2 regions of the Moheibacter stercoris genome follow, and region 1 is predicted to be linked to the other one. Evidence: riboswitches for the same ligand, from Rfam matches in the RefSeq annotation. Region 1 holds a riboswitch; the other holds the start of a gene.
What was found. Region 1 has a riboswitch for cobalamin ahead of ABID46_RS06010 (DUF6580 family putative transport protein). Riboswitches for the same ligand answer to the same signal wherever they lie in the genome.
Positions count from the first base shown of each region.

Region 2: it holds a riboswitch for cobalamin, as region 1 does, so the genes downstream of both, ABID46_RS00745 (TonB-dependent receptor plug domain-containing protein) here and ABID46_RS06010 (DUF6580 family putative transport protein) in region 1, are expected to answer to the same signal.

Region 1 is NZ_JBEPMO010000005.1:86,605-94,254, reverse strand. It holds gene ABID46_RS06025 (T9SS type A sorting domain-containing protein) at 1-1,011, opposite strand, end outside; gene ABID46_RS06020 (YncE family protein) at 1,052-2,128, opposite strand; gene ABID46_RS06015 (TonB-dependent receptor plug domain-containing protein) at 2,132-3,979, opposite strand; cobalamin riboswitch at 4,015-4,203, opposite strand; cobalamin riboswitch at 4,352-4,535, shown strand; gene ABID46_RS06010 (DUF6580 family putative transport protein) at 4,664-5,233, shown strand; gene cobT (nicotinate-nucleotide--dimethylbenzimidazole phosphoribosyltransferase) at 5,238-6,248, shown strand; gene ABID46_RS06000 (adenosylcobinamide-GDP ribazoletransferase) at 6,253-7,023, shown strand; gene cobC (alpha-ribazole phosphatase) at 7,008-7,568, shown strand; gene ABID46_RS05990 (hypothetical protein) at 7,584-7,650, opposite strand, start outside.
Region 2 is NZ_JBEPMO010000001.1:163,089-170,738, reverse strand. It holds tRNA gene ABID46_RS00775 (tRNA-Val) at 443-517, opposite strand; tRNA gene ABID46_RS00770 (tRNA-Val) at 834-908, opposite strand; gene trmB (tRNA (guanosine(46)-N7)-methyltransferase TrmB) at 1,018-1,695, shown strand; gene ABID46_RS00760 (M20/M25/M40 family metallo-hydrolase) at 1,707-3,155, shown strand; gene ABID46_RS00755 (TM2 domain-containing protein) at 3,217-3,489, opposite strand; gene ABID46_RS00750 (DUF4870 domain-containing protein) at 3,522-3,842, opposite strand; cobalamin riboswitch at 3,939-4,114, shown strand; gene ABID46_RS00745 (TonB-dependent receptor plug domain-containing protein) at 4,149-5,966, shown strand; gene ABID46_RS00740 (YncE family protein) at 5,969-7,048, shown strand; gene ABID46_RS00735 (DUF6263 family protein) at 7,137-7,650, shown strand, end outside.

The DNA of each region.
Region 1 (7,650 bases):
AAGAACTAATTTCCCCGTTAAATCAAAGATGCTGACTTTGTCTATCGATAAATCATTCACATAGAAAACAGTTGATGTTGGATTTGGATACAATTGAGATTTTGTCAATTCAACATCTGCTGTGTTCAATAAAATAACTTCATCTGTTGGTATAAATGGTCTTCTTTCACCAAAGCTGAATCCTGCCCATTTTCCATTTTCTAAATTGCTGGTTGCTATACTATTTTCTGTAACCCAATTAGAAAGGTCAGTTCCGATGAACGTTTTCCAAGGATTATCTTCAGATGAAATTCCTTCGAATTCGTTAAATGTAATGGATGAAATTTGATCTTCTGTAAGTGAAAATTCAAAATTTTCAACACGATTAGAAATTCGAGTTAATGCTTCTTCAACTGTAATTGTTTCTTCTTCGTATTGAATTCCAAAGGCAAATGAATTGGCTACGCCTTCTGTATCAGTTCCAAAATCCACAATCAAAATACTTCTGTTTTGACCTTCTCCAATCCAAGTATCTATATCTGATTCTGAAAACCATAAAGAAGAATAAGCAGGAATTGGAGTAACAGGATGCTCGGGTGAAGGGTTCATAAAACCGTAAGATGTTCCATACCATCTCTCATTTTGCAAGGGTTCCGAAATTCCTGCATTCATTGACATTGTTTCGGCTGTTTCACCCGACCAAGTACTCCACCAATCTGGATCTCCTTCCAATCCTTGGTGTGCGTTAAAAATGATGTCATTCAAAAATCCGCCATTGGATCCTGTTAGGTGTGAAAAGTTAGGTTCAGCATCTTCAATGGCTTGAAGCATTTGACCAAATGTTATATTTTGCCCTTCCTCATAACGAAAACCCCAAGCGTAAGAACGATCATCTGTTCCGTCTTTGAAATCAACGATTAAATAAGAAGTTTGAGAACCTTCGCCTACGTAAAATTTCACATCATTACTCGTGAATTGGCCCAATGCCAAAGAGCTAAATAGAATGGATAAAAAATAAATGAATTGTTTCATTTCGTTAAAATTTATAGTTTTATAATTATTAAATACAGTTTTATTGTCTTGCGTAAACGCCATTTGGAATCAAGCCGCTGATAGGATATTGGCTTTGTAATTCTCCCGTGATGGTATAAACAAACAATTCACCATTGCTTTGGTAATCTTTTGCGTCGCATACATATAACCAACCGTTGACCACATTGAAACCATAGAGGATTTCAACACCATCATTTTCTACATTTCGTATAGGTGTGCTTGGATGTTCAAAATGGTTCGTAGATGTTTTATAGATGTTTTTACCAATTGTATAATAGAGCGATTGATTTTCAATTTGCAAATGATTGGGACGCATACCTTCCGTGAAATTTATTTGATCCAGGATTTCACTATTTTCTAAATTGATTTTATACAAAGCTCCATTGCTCGAATAGTCAATGCCGCTCCAATCTTGGTATCCACTACATAAAACAAACAAATGATTGCCGTGAATTTCCAATCCATTTGGGTAATCTGCCACCGTGATAGAACCCGAAATAGTATGGTTGTTTAGGTTGATTTTTGTAAGGGTATTTCCGTAACTATAATCTCCTCTTTGTGCTACGTACAAAGTATTTTCATAAGCAATAAGTCTTTCAGGACCTTGAGGAACGGATATTTTTTCGGTTACTTCAAATGAATCCAAATCAACCACAGCAATAAAGTCATCGGTTGGGTTGCTTCCATCTCCCCAATTGGAAACATAAGCATTGCCATTATAAAAACTGATGTATCGTGGATTGTGAAAATCTCCTCCAATAGTTGTTATGGATTCAAGAGTCGTAGGATTGACAACTTCCACTGTGTTTGAATTGTTGACTACGATATACCCAAAGTCCTTGTGAAAATTCATACTTTGTGCTACATCGCCCAAACTACGACCATTTACTGCGTGGAAAATATCATTCTCAATTTCGCCATTGGAATGAATAAAAGCCAAAGAGGCATTGTTGTAGGTATATCCGCCTTCACTGAGTACAAATACTCCATTGGCATAATTTCCTTCAGTAATTGGGGTTTGAGTTGAATCGTCACTATTACAGGAAAAAATCACTAGTAGAAATAAAAAAACGATAGAAAGATTGCTTGTTTTCATTGTTTATAATGTAAGATTGATAAAAAAGTGAATGTTACGTCCTGGAGCTGGTCGAGCTTGGACAGTTTCATATGCATAATCGGTAAGGTTCAATAGTTCTGTGCCGATTGTAAATTGTTTTTTGGTTCCAAAACGATAATCTAGTCCAATATTGGAAAGAAAATAATGAGGAAGTTGGTGTTCCGATTCGTTTCGAGTAGTGGTAAATACTTTTCCATTGAACAAAAACTGATAATACAAAGAAAGATTTTTCCAAGCGTAAGTAAGGGTTGCAGTTGCTTTGTGATAAGGAACATAAACAAGTTGTTTATCCAAATTTTGATCATTTGAAACGGTATAACCATAGGTTGAATTCAAAGAGAAATGGTGATCTTGAATTGATTTTTTTGCTTGTAAATTGGCCTCCAACCCGTAAATATGAACATTGGCTATGTTTTCTGGTTTCCAAAATATCCCTCCTAAAACGCCTGAATTGGGAATCCATCTGATGAGATTTTCAACCCAATTGTGGTAGAAGGTAAATGTGAAGAAAACAGGCTTGGTTTTGATTTCATTGGTTAGTTCAACTTGATAGGAAGTTTCGGGAATTAAATTGGGGTTTCCTGCTCCTGGCCAATACAAATCATTGTAAGTAGGAATTCTAAAATTTTTCGATCCATTGAAACGAATGGCATAAAAATCAGTCAATTTTAATCTTCCACCCAATGAATAAAGGATTGGATTTCCATAGGATTCACTTAATTCCTGTCGAATGCCTAGTTCATAATAGAATTTTGAATTTACCCAATGTTGAGCCGAAATGGACATGGAGCCAATGTGTCTTCTTTGATCTTGCATAGACGTACCGCTAAATCCATCATTGCGTATGTATTCTAAAAATGCAATGAGGCGAAGGTTTTGCCTAGCCTGATAACTCAATTTAAAATTAGACGTGAATGTTTGGACTTTTCCTGGCTCATAGTTGTCGCTATTTAAAGATTCAAAGTATTTGTAGGATTCAGTCAAATACGCAATCTTAAAGTCGGTTGAGAATTTTTTCTGTTTGGAATCCCAATGAACAAGACTTCTCGTATTGAAATCTTCGTATTTCTTTTTGGTTTCAAATGGATTTATTACAGATAAATGACGATTGGCTTGAAAAAGATTCCCCAAGAATCGAAGCCTGTTTTTTGAATCCAATTTGTGCCCCACACCCAAACTTAGATTTTGATTGTAAAATTGTCCATTGCTATTTTTTCGAGAAGTTTGATTGGAAAATGTATAATCATTGTCAGAAGCATAACGACTTAAACCTAAGTTCAAACTTGTGTTTTCCGACGAATATTTCGTATTGATGGTCGTCGAATACGTATTGAAACTTCCATATTTCGCATTGATTTCAGCATTAAAACCTTGGTTGTACGCCAAATCATTGATCAATTCGATGCTTCCGCCAACAGCATTATTGGTTTCTGCTACATTTCCTGCTCCACCTTTAATTTTTATCTGATCAAAACCCCTAACATTCACCGTATTGAAATCGGTTTGACCCGTTGTTTGAGAATTGATATTTATGCCATTCCACAAAACAATGGTTTGTGAGGCCGTAGTTCCTCTAAAAGAAGGTGAGGAAACCATTCCTACTCCATTTTCTTTGAAATAGATAGAAGTATTTAGATTCAAAACATTGGTTAAGGAAGGTTGATTTCGTTTCAGAATCGAGTCCGATAAAACTATTTCAGATTGCGTTTGAGATTGTTCAATAGGGTTCTTGCCCAACAAAATAGCCTCTTGCAGGTAAATAGTATCGTCCTGAGCGCATACGTATTGCATCCCCAATACGTAAAAGCAAATAATAAGTGCTTTGTACATATACTTATCTTGCTTTTCCACCGAAAGCAAAAAATAAAAATTAACTTATTTTGGCAGGTTTCCTGGCTTGTTCAGCTTTTTTCCTTCCCATACGATAATTGTACAGTGGATTGTAGTAAAGCTCTTTTGATGAACGTACAGTTGCGGGGACAGCTTCGGCTTTTACCGAATTCCCTTTTAACCCAAATTTTGAAATTTTGGGCACCAAAACTTTGGCAAAAGTATGCAATTGTAATTTGAAACTAAGAGGAAAATGTTGAAATTAACTTTAAGTTAGCATTCTAACTTGTTTTAAATCCTTTGTAGATGCAGTATTTATGTTCGTTTAAGTCAAAAATACCTTATATTTGCGACTCATTCGTTCTTTTCAATATCTTCTTTAAACGATAAGGTTTTACATTACTGTAAATTAAAAGGGAATTGTGTGCAAATCACAAACTGTCCCGCAACTGTAAGTACCCTATGTTTTGCATAAAATACCACTGTTCGTCTAGGCGTATGGGAAGGTGTGCAAAATGGTACAAGTCAGGAGACCTGCCTCATCTTATAACGACAATGCTTTCGTGGATTGAAGCTAAAAGTCAACAGGTCAATTAAGGTATTATTGGCCTATTCTTTTGTGTACTATTACGATTGCTAAAGGTGTTGAAGAACATTTAGTAGTAAAAATAAAATTAGTATAGTATGCAAAAAACAATTCATCTACGCTTTGGAATTCTTTGTCTTATGATTGTCATCGTTGCTTTTAGTCGATTGATTCCTCATATGCCCAACTTTTCACCACTTGGGGCCATTGGTCTTTTTGGTGCAGCCTATTTCACACATAAATGGCAAGCCTATTTAATTCCCATACTAACTACTTGGGTAAGTGATTTGTTTCTCAACAACATGGTGTACGCAAGTTATTATCCGGAATTTACCTGGTTTTACGAAGGATTTTATTGGCAGTATGGAAGTTATTTACTGATTGTTTTGATGGGAATCTTTCTATTCAAAAAAGTCAACATTCAACGTGTCGTTTCGGGAGCATTCTTGGCAAGTATAATTTTCTTTTTGGTGTCCAATTTTGGGGTTTGGATGTCAGGAACCATGTATCCAAAAACATCCGAAGGCTTGGTCGCTTGTTATCTAGCAGCAATTCCATTTTTCAAAGGAACATTAATTGGAAATTTATTGTTTTCAGCTGTTTTATTTGGAACGTTTGCGTTTGCACAAAAACAAATTCCAGCATTGTCTAAAAAAGAATTGGCTTAAATAGATGGAGAATTTAGAACAAGCCATTCAACATAAAATTGATTTCAAAACCAAACCCTTGGGTTCATTGGGAATCTTGGAATCCCTTGCTAAACAAATTTGTTTGGTCCAAAAAACATTGAAGCCCAAAATTCAGAAACCCACTCACTTGGTTTTCGCTGCCGATCACGGAATCACAGAATCGGGTGTAAGTAGTTATCCATCATCGGTAACGGCTGAGATGGTGAAAAATTTTCTGAGAGGAGGAGCTGCGATCAACGTTTTTTGTCGACAACATCAAATCGATTTAAAAATCATTGATGCGGGAGTGAATTTTGATTTCGAAGAGAACGAAGATTTAATCAATTCTAAAATTCGAAAAGGAACCCATAATTTTCTTCATACGCCTGCGATGACGCAGGAAGAATTGGAGAAATGTTTTGAATTGGCCGGAAAGCAAGTGGACATTGTATTTCAAAACGGTTCCAATTGCATAGGTTTTGGGGAAATGGGAATTGGAAATACATCGTCTGCCTCTATGCTGATGAATGTTTTGACGAATTTCCCTTTGGAAGAATGCATTGGAAAAGGAACGGGATTATCTCAAGAAGGATTGGCAAATAAAGTCCGCATTTTGCAACAAGCCAAAAACAATCATCCACATCCCAAAAATCCTATGGAAGCTTTGCAAACCTTTGGCGGATTTGAAATTGCGCAAATTTGTGGAGCGATGTTGCGAAGTTATCAGCACAATATGTTGATTTTGGTCGATGGATTTATTGCAACCGCAGCATTTTTATGTGCAAAATCAATTGAGCCCAACATCCAAAACAATGCGATTTTTTGTCATCAAAGCGATGAACAAGGTCATCAAAGAATGTTGGATTTTTTAGGTGCGAAACCTTTGCTTCATTTAGATATGAGACTGGGAGAGGGAACGGGTTGTGCCTTGGCTTTTCCGTTGATTAAAAGCGCCATCAAATTTTTCAATGAGATGTCCGATTTTGAGTCGGCGGGTGTAAGCAATAAAGATTAAAGCGATGCGAAACGAAATTCAAATTTTCTTCACCGCTTTGATGTTTTATACACGAATTCCTTGTCCGAAATGGGTTGATCATTCGCAAGAATACCTAAACAAAGCAACACGCTATTTTCCACTAATTGGATGGATTGTGGCCTTGGGTGTAGTGACTGTTTTGTATACAACACAATTCATTTTACCAACCACGATTGCGGTTTTGTTGGGCATGGTAACTTCTATTTTTATAACAGGAGCATTTCACGAAGATGGTTTCGCTGATATGTGCGATGGTTTTGGTGGCGGATGGACCAAACAAAAGATTCTCGACATCATGAAAGACAGCCAATCGGGAGCTTATGGTGTGATTGGGACTGTTTTTCTGATTCTCATTAAATTTTTCATTTTAGTGGAACTTGTAGAATTGAACATTTGGAATGCGATCATTACAATATTTCTAGCAAGTGTTTTGAGTCGATTTACAGCAGTGTATATTATGTTTACGGATGAATATGTACGAGAAGACGAATTGAGCAAATCCAAACCCATTGCCAAAAAACTAAGCATCCAAAACTTTTTAATGGCTTCTATTTGGGTGATACCTGCCTTTCTCTTGACAGGATCTTTTTACTTTTTGCTTTTGCTCGTTCCTGTCTTTTTGGTCACCACTTATTTGAAATCTTATTTCAAAAGATGGATTGGAGGCTATACGGGCGATTGTTTAGGGGCGGCACAACAAATCAATGAAGTCGTTATTTTGATCGTTAGTTATATGCTATGGAAATTTATTTGATCCGACATACAACGCCAGCCGTTGCTAAAGGAATTTGCTATGGCCAGACCGATTTGGAGGTGGATATGAATATTTTTTCGTCAGAATTAGAATTCATTCGTGAAAAATTACCCGAAACCTTTGATGCAGTCTATTCGAGTCCTTTGCAACGATGTACCAAACTTGCTAAGGAATTTTCTTCTCAAATAGAAATCGATCCTCGATTGATGGAAATGAATTTCGGTGAGTGGGAACTTCAAAACTGGAAGGACATTCCACAAGATGAACTCAACAATTGGATGGATGATTTTGTTCAAGTTTCGCCACCCAATGGTGAGAATTTTATTGAATTGCAAAAAAGAACGGTTGAATTTCTTCAAGATCTATTATCTATAGGGCCGACGACATCTGCCATTTTCACCCACGCAGGAAATATACGGAGTATTCTAAGTCACATTTTGGAAATTCCATTGAACAATGCTTTTAAGATACAAGTTAGTTATGGTTGTGTGGTGAAATTGAGGTACTCCAAAGAAATGAATTTTGAATTGGTTTCGATAAAGTGATAATTTTTTTTATCATCAATTAAATAAATCCTCTTTAAGTTTATCCAAAAACTCAGATGCGGTTGGGATTGTTTGAAGATTA
Region 2 (7,650 bases), on a different contig from region 1:
ATTTCAGAACTCTTCGTTTTTCCAATTCGGATACGAAATTCAGAATTCAATTGGTCAAAATAAAAATGCCCCGCATACAATGCGAGGCGTTTTTGTTTGTGGGAGCAGAGGGATTAACTGTATTGAGCCCTTTTTGGAGGTATTCAAAACCCCAAAACCCTCAAGACTTCGTCTTATGATGTTTTCTTTTATTTTCCTTTGCCCAAAACAAGTTTTGGTTCTTCGGAAAACAAAAAAACCTCACAGATTCCTGTAAGGTTTTTTGCGTTTTGTGGGAGCAGAGGGATTAATTGTATTGAGCCCTAGAGTTTTTATGAATCCAAACCAAAACGCCCTAGTACTTCGTACTCTGTCCTTTTTATTTTCTTTCAAACTCAAAAACAAGTTTTTAGTTATTATAAAATAAAAATGCCCCGCATAAAATGCGAGGCGTTTTTGTTTGTGGGAGCAGAGGGATTCGAACCCCCGACCCTCTGCTTGTAAGGCAGATGCTCTGAACCAACTGAGCTATGCTCCCTGAATTGGGCTGCAAATATACTAGAGTTTTTGAAAAACAGAAAAAAATCTTTAATAATTCTAAAACTTATTATTCAAATGGATTGAATGCGAAAAATTAATAAAATAAAAAAAGCCTCACACATTGTGTAAGGCTTTTTTGTTTGTGGGAGCAGAGGGATTAACTGTATTGAGCCCTAATGGTTTTAGGTATTCAAACCAAAACGCCCTAGTACTTCGTACTCTGTCCTTTTTATTTTCTTTCAAACTTAAAAACAAGTTTTCCGTTTTTATAAAATAAAAATGCCCCGCATAAAATGCGAGGCGTTTTTTGTTTGTGGGAGCAGAGGGATTCGAACCCCCGACCCTCTGCTTGTAAGGCAGATGCTCTGAACCAACTGAGCTATGCTCCCTGAATTGGACTGCAAATATAGGGTTGTTTTTTATTTCTACAAATAAAATTTTCAAAATTGCATAAAAAAAAATTCTACCTTACTTTCGCCACTTGATTTACAAAGAATTATGGGGAAGAATAAATTGAAACGTTTTTCAGAAAACAAAACATTTGGAAACGTTTTTCAACCCACTCGAGCTGAAATGATTGAGGGGTTTGAAATGAAAGGGAAATGGCATCAAGAGTTTTTTAAAAATAACAATCCGATTGTTTTGGAGTTGGGATGTGGGAAAGGTGAATACAGTGTTTCATTAGCCGAAAAATATCCGGACAAAAATTTTATTGGAATTGATATCAAGGGAGCACGTTTCTGGAGAGGAGCAAAAACAGCGATTGAAAGCGGGATGAACAATGTTGCGTTTGTTCGAACTCAAATTGAATTGATAGATTATGCTTTTGCTGAAAACGAAGTGAGCGAAATCTGGATTACTTTTCCAGATCCTCAAATCAAATTCAGAAGAACCAAACATCGTTTGACACATCCAGATTTGTTGCGTAAATACCATCATGTATTAAATAAGGATGGAATTGTTCACTTGAAAACAGACAGTGAATTCTTGCATGGTTATACACATGGAATTATCCAAATGGAAGGGCATGATGTTTTGATTTCAAGTCACAATGTGTACCATCCGGACAACAAAGAATTACCAGAGGAAATCACCTCAATCCAAACCTTTTACGAGCAGAAATTTCTAGAAATCAATAAAAATATTACGTACATTCGTTTCTCATTAAATTATTAACACACAGCAAAATGAGAAAATTTATCCAATCGATAATGCTATTGGCATTATCGGCTCAACTATTCGCTCAATCGAGCGATTGGGTGTATGCCACAATGACCCACGAAAGTGCTTTGTCCCTTCAATCTAGTCATCCGTCTGGAATTGTAATTTTAGCAACCGAAGGGAATGTTTCTGCCGTTCAAATTCAACACCAATTGGCTCCTTCTTTAAAATCAGGCAATTTACACGGACCAGGTTATATTTATAGGACTGATGCGCAGGATGCAGTTCAGGCGTTAACGAAAAATGCGCCCAAGAAATTCAATATTTTGGATTTCACCATTACCGAAGATATGTTTGTCAATGAAGTTTTGGGCATGGTAAGTCAAGAAAATTTAGGCAATACCATTTTGGAGCTAGAAAATTATGGCTCTCGTTTTCATACAACATCTTCTGGTAGGCAAGCAGCATTGGATTTAAAAGAAAAATGGCAAGAAATGGCCCAAGCTGCCAATCGGGAAGATATAACCGTAGAATTGTTTCAACATCAATTAACCCAACAACGTTCTGTAATTTTAACCATTCCAGGAACGGAAGTGCCCAATGAAATTGTGGTGATTGGAGGCCATTTGGATAGTGGGGATTGGTCGCTTCAAACCAATGCTCCTGGAGCCGATGACAATGCGTCTGGGATTGCAACGATGACAGAAACTTTGCGCATTTTACTTGCCAAAAATTTTCATCCGAAACGTACGGTTCAAATTATGGCTTATGCAGCAGAAGAAATTGGCTTGGTAGGATCCAATGAAATTGCGACGCAATATAACAATCAAAACAAAAATGTTGTGGCGATGGCTCAATTCGATATGACGAATTACAATGGATCGTCTGTAGATGTAGGATTGATTAATGATGCACAGTTTACTTCTTCTGAATTGAATTTATTTTGGGTGGAATTGATGGAACATTACAATAGTACAGGCGAGCATAGAATTACCTATGGAACCACAGCTTGTGGATACGGCTGTTCCGACCATGTGAGCTGGACCGAAAATGGCTATTTGGCTTCTTTTCCATTTGAATCTTCTTTTGGTGAACATAATCCGTTTGTGCATTCCGAAGAAGATACGTTTGCAGCCATGAACAATGATGCTTCACACTCGGTGAAATTTGTAAAATTGGCATTGGAATTTGTCATCGAAATTGCCAAAGTTTCAACCATGTCAACGCAAGAATTGAACAAAACAGATATTCAAATCGTTGTTCAAAACAGGGATTTGATTTACCAATTCAATTCATCTAATAAATCGTTGAATTCAATGGCAATTTACGATAGTTCTGCTCGAAATGTATTGAGTAAAAATCAACTAAACGCTTCGGGAAGAATTTCTTTACAAGGAATTCCTTCTGGCTATTACATTGCTGTTTTCAAGGACAATCAAGGGAAATCGCATTCCAAGAAGTTCTTATTGAAATAAAGAAAATCAAACTTTATAGAAATAAAAAACACCTCAATTAAGGTGTTTTTTTATGTGATTATTAAAACCATTCTTTTTGATTTCGAACGTAAGTTTCCTCAAATTCTTCATCAGATTTAGTCAAATATAAAACTCCTTCAATGATGCCAATTATGGCGCCAATTCCGCACATCAGACCTAAAATCAATTGAATAATTCCTGTTTTGGTATAACCCAAAAAGAACTTGTGAACGCCAAAGCCACCTAATAATATAGCAAGGATTCCAGCCACCAATTTTTTGTCTGATTTTTGATTTGTATTGGGTTGTTGAGGGATTTCTGAATGTACTTCCATATTGTTGAATTTTTGTTGGTATTGAAATATAATTAAACTGTTTTGAACCACTCTTGAAACTTTTCTCCCAAAATAGGAGACAATTTTTTCTCACCGTTTACGGCTCCCATAATTCCGATGATCCACATTAACAAAGGCAGAATTCCCGTTAATAAAATCATAAATCCTAAAAGTCCGCTAATGTTTCCAATGAACATACTTAGCGTATAAATCACAATAGCTGTTAAACTTATACCAATATTTTGGCGAATGTGAAATCTGGTGAAATCAGATTTGATTTTGTCCATCAAAATTGCCACAACTAAGCCTATTGGGCCAATATAACTCATTAATCCTATTGTTCTTTCGTCCATAATTTCGAAAATTTATACGTGAAACAAATGTAGCGAAAAACATCATTTTCGCAAGGTGGAAAACCGAAGTTTCTACAATTGATTGGAATAAATCCTTAACTTTGTCGTCCATTTTGGTGTTCCGATTCAGTCGGGATGAAAAGGGAATCCGGTTAAAATCCGGAGCTGTCCCCGCAACTGTAAGTTCAAAAATTACTACAAACCACTGTGCGCCGCGGCGTATGGGAAGGGAAAGAACGAGCCAGGAGACCTGCCAAATGGACAAACATAAAATTTATTGCTTTCGGCGGAAAAGCAACAAACACCATGAAAAAGAAAATTTTAGTGATGTGTTTTTTGGTAGGATGTCATTTTCTGCAGGCACAAGAGGAAACAGTTCAGTTAGACGAAGCCGTAATTTCAGATCGAAATTTGGTGCAATTTGTGGAAACCCAAACCAAAACGATTTTGTCAGATTCGATTTTGAATCAACATACGTCCAGCATGACAGATTTGTTGCAGTTCAATTCGTCCATTTACTTCAAAGAAAATGGTGCAGGAATGGTTTCTTCTCCTTCTTTTCGTGGAACGTCGGCATCGCATACAGCAGTTATTTGGAATGGAGTCAATGTGAATTCTTCCTTTTTGGGACAAGCAGATTTCAATGTTTTGAATATACATTCGGCAGATCAACTTGTTATTAAATCTGGAGGTGGTTCGGTAGCTTATGGAAGTAGCGCAATCGGTGGAAGCATTCATCTCAACAACGAATTAAACTTTCGAAAAGGTTTTGAGAATCAAATTTTGGCCAATTATGGAAGTTTTAATCGATATGGATTGAATTTTCAGTCGAAATATTCCGATGAAAAGATTAGTTTGAATTTTCAATTTGGACGAAATGGTTCGGACAACGATTTTAAAATTGCAGAGCAAAACCGAAACAACCGAAATGGACAATTTTACCATCAGTATTTAAGCGTCGCGACAGCCTACAAGTTAAATTCCAAAAACATATTAAAATGGTATGGAAATATTTCGGATTCAGATCGGAATTTTTCTCTTATTTCGGCCAATGCACAACCTTCTAAATACGAAGATTATTCGACCAAATCTATGCTAGAATGGGATTCGAAATTGGGAAAATTTCAGTCGAATTTGAAAGGAATTTATCTCGGAGAAAAATTTGAATATTTTCCTCATTCGCTATCCAGCTATTCAGAAAAAGGTGATGGAAAAACCTATATGCTGAAATACGATTTGGGCTATCATTGGAAAAATCTCTGGTTCAATTTGAATTTGGAGGCACAACATACAGAAGTTCAAACTTCTAAAATTGACTTTGCGAAACGTCAAATTGGTTCAGCATCTTTTCAAATGAAACATCGCATTTCATCCAAAATTCTGTACGAAGCAAGTCTCAGACAAGAATTATCAGATGTGTATACTTCGCCATTTTTGTATGCTTTGGGATTGAAATACAATCCGACTCAATGGTACGAATTGCGATTGAATACCTCCAAAAATTTCCGAATGCCTACGTTCAATGATCTGTTTTGGCCAGGTTCAGGAAATGAAAATTTGAATCCTGAAACTTCGGTTCAATATGAATTAGCCAATCAATTTCGATTGAAAAACTTAAGCTTTGGATTGATTGCGTATCAAAATTCGATCGAAAATTACATTCAATGGGTTCCAAGTGGCTCTTTGTCAGTTCCAGAAAATTTAGGAGAAGTAAGTATTTGGGGATTGGAATCAAACCTTAAGTACGATCAAAAATTTCATCATCATCGTCTAGAGTTTAACGCATCTTACGCCTATACAGAATCCAAAAACAAAGCTACCGACAAACAATTGATCTATGTGCCTTATCACAAATTCACAAGTTCAGTTGGGTATTCTTGGAAGGGAATTTCGGCTTTTTATCAATTTATGTACAATGGTTCTGTGTATACAGATTCAGGAAATAGAGATGAGTTGGACGGATATTCTTTGTCGAATATGGGAATAAACTATGGTATTGGAAAAACTAAACAATATCGAATTGGTTTTCAAATCTTAAACCTTTTGGATGAGGTGTATCAAAATGTAGAAAACAGAACAATGCCAGGAAGAAATTATAACATAACAATCGATATAAATTTTTAAAAATGAATAGACTTAATCAAATTTTACTAGCAGGAATCACAGTTTCATCTGTTTTTTTTACTTCATGTAGTAGCGACGATGATTCTTCTTCAAATAACCCAATTTTAGGCGATTTTGAAAACGGGGTTTTTATTTTGAATGAAGGAAACATGGGAAGCTCCAATGCGAGTGTGAGCTTTTTGCATGAAAATGGTCAATTGCAAAACGATATTTTTGAGGCAGTAAATGGTGGGCTTTTGGGCGATACAGCGCAAAGCATTTACTTGGATGATGACAAAGCCTATATCATTTTGAGTGGTTCTGGGACGATTGAGGTGGTAGATGCCGATACGTTTCAAAAGTTGGGTACGGTTTCAACAGGTTTGGCAAGTCCTCGATATATGGTGATTGAAAACGGAAAAGGATTTGTGTCCAATTGGGGAAATCCAGCCGATGCCAATGATGATTTTATTGCTGTGATCAATTTGTCTAATTATTCGGTTGAATCCACAATTCCAGTGGCAGAAGGACCCGAAAAATTGGAAGAAACCAATGGGAAAATTTATGTGGCTCATGCTGGCGGCTGGGGAACTGGAAATACCATTACGGTAATCAATTCGGCTACGAATTCGGTTCAAACGACGATTCCAGTTGGAGATATTCCAAATTCCATCGAAGAAGAAAATGGAAAAATCTATGTGTTGTGTGGCGGAAAACCTGCGTGGACGCAAGATGAAACTTTGGGAGGATTGTATGTGATTAATTCAACCAATCATCAAGTAGAAACTGTATTGAACTTTGCACCAGCAGAGCATCCTGCAAATTTGGTAGAAGAAAACGACCAATTGTTTTACACCATTGATGATAAAATTTTTAGAACAAATCTTACATCGACGACTTTACCAAGTTCACCGATTATTACTATGGGAACAAATGGAATTTATGGTGCTTATGGGTTTGATGTAAATGATGGAAAAATTTATGTTGGAGATGCAATGGATTATTCGTCCAACGGAAAAGTTCATGTATTTTCAACTTCTGGAGCCTTATTGAACAGTTATGAAGTAGGGAAATTACCCAACGGATTTGCGTTCAACGACTAATTAAATTCAAAAGAAATTATAAGAAACCTCGAATTTTTGTTCGAGGTTTTTTGTTTCGTTGTATATTGTACACTTAAACTAAACAACAATGAAAAAACTATTTTTTGTCTTACTCGGAGTAAGTTTACTTAGCACACAAAGCTGTAAAAACGCTCCCGAAGGCTCTCCAAGTGATGAACAATCCATTGAAACAGTAAGCTCAGATGGCATTGGGGATAAAGTGCTCATTCGCTTGAAACCCAAAGTGGGCGATAGCCAAAATACGCTTATGACCATGAATGTTTCATCGGAAGGTGATCAAAAAATGTCCATGGATATGGTGGCTAAGGTTGATGTGAACATTTCAGAGAAAGTAGAAGATGTCTATACCTACAACATGAACTATAAATCCATCAAAATGGACATGAGTGCTGGTGGTATGGAAATGAAATACGATTCAGAAAACCCAGGAAGTGATCCAATGGGTTCTATGATGCATGAACAATTCAAGACATTTTTGGACAAGCCAATGTCGATGAAAATGAATGATCGTGGGATGATTTCAGATTTTGTGATGCCTGGAAATATCGATGTAAGACAAGCCGGTGACTTTGGTTCATTCT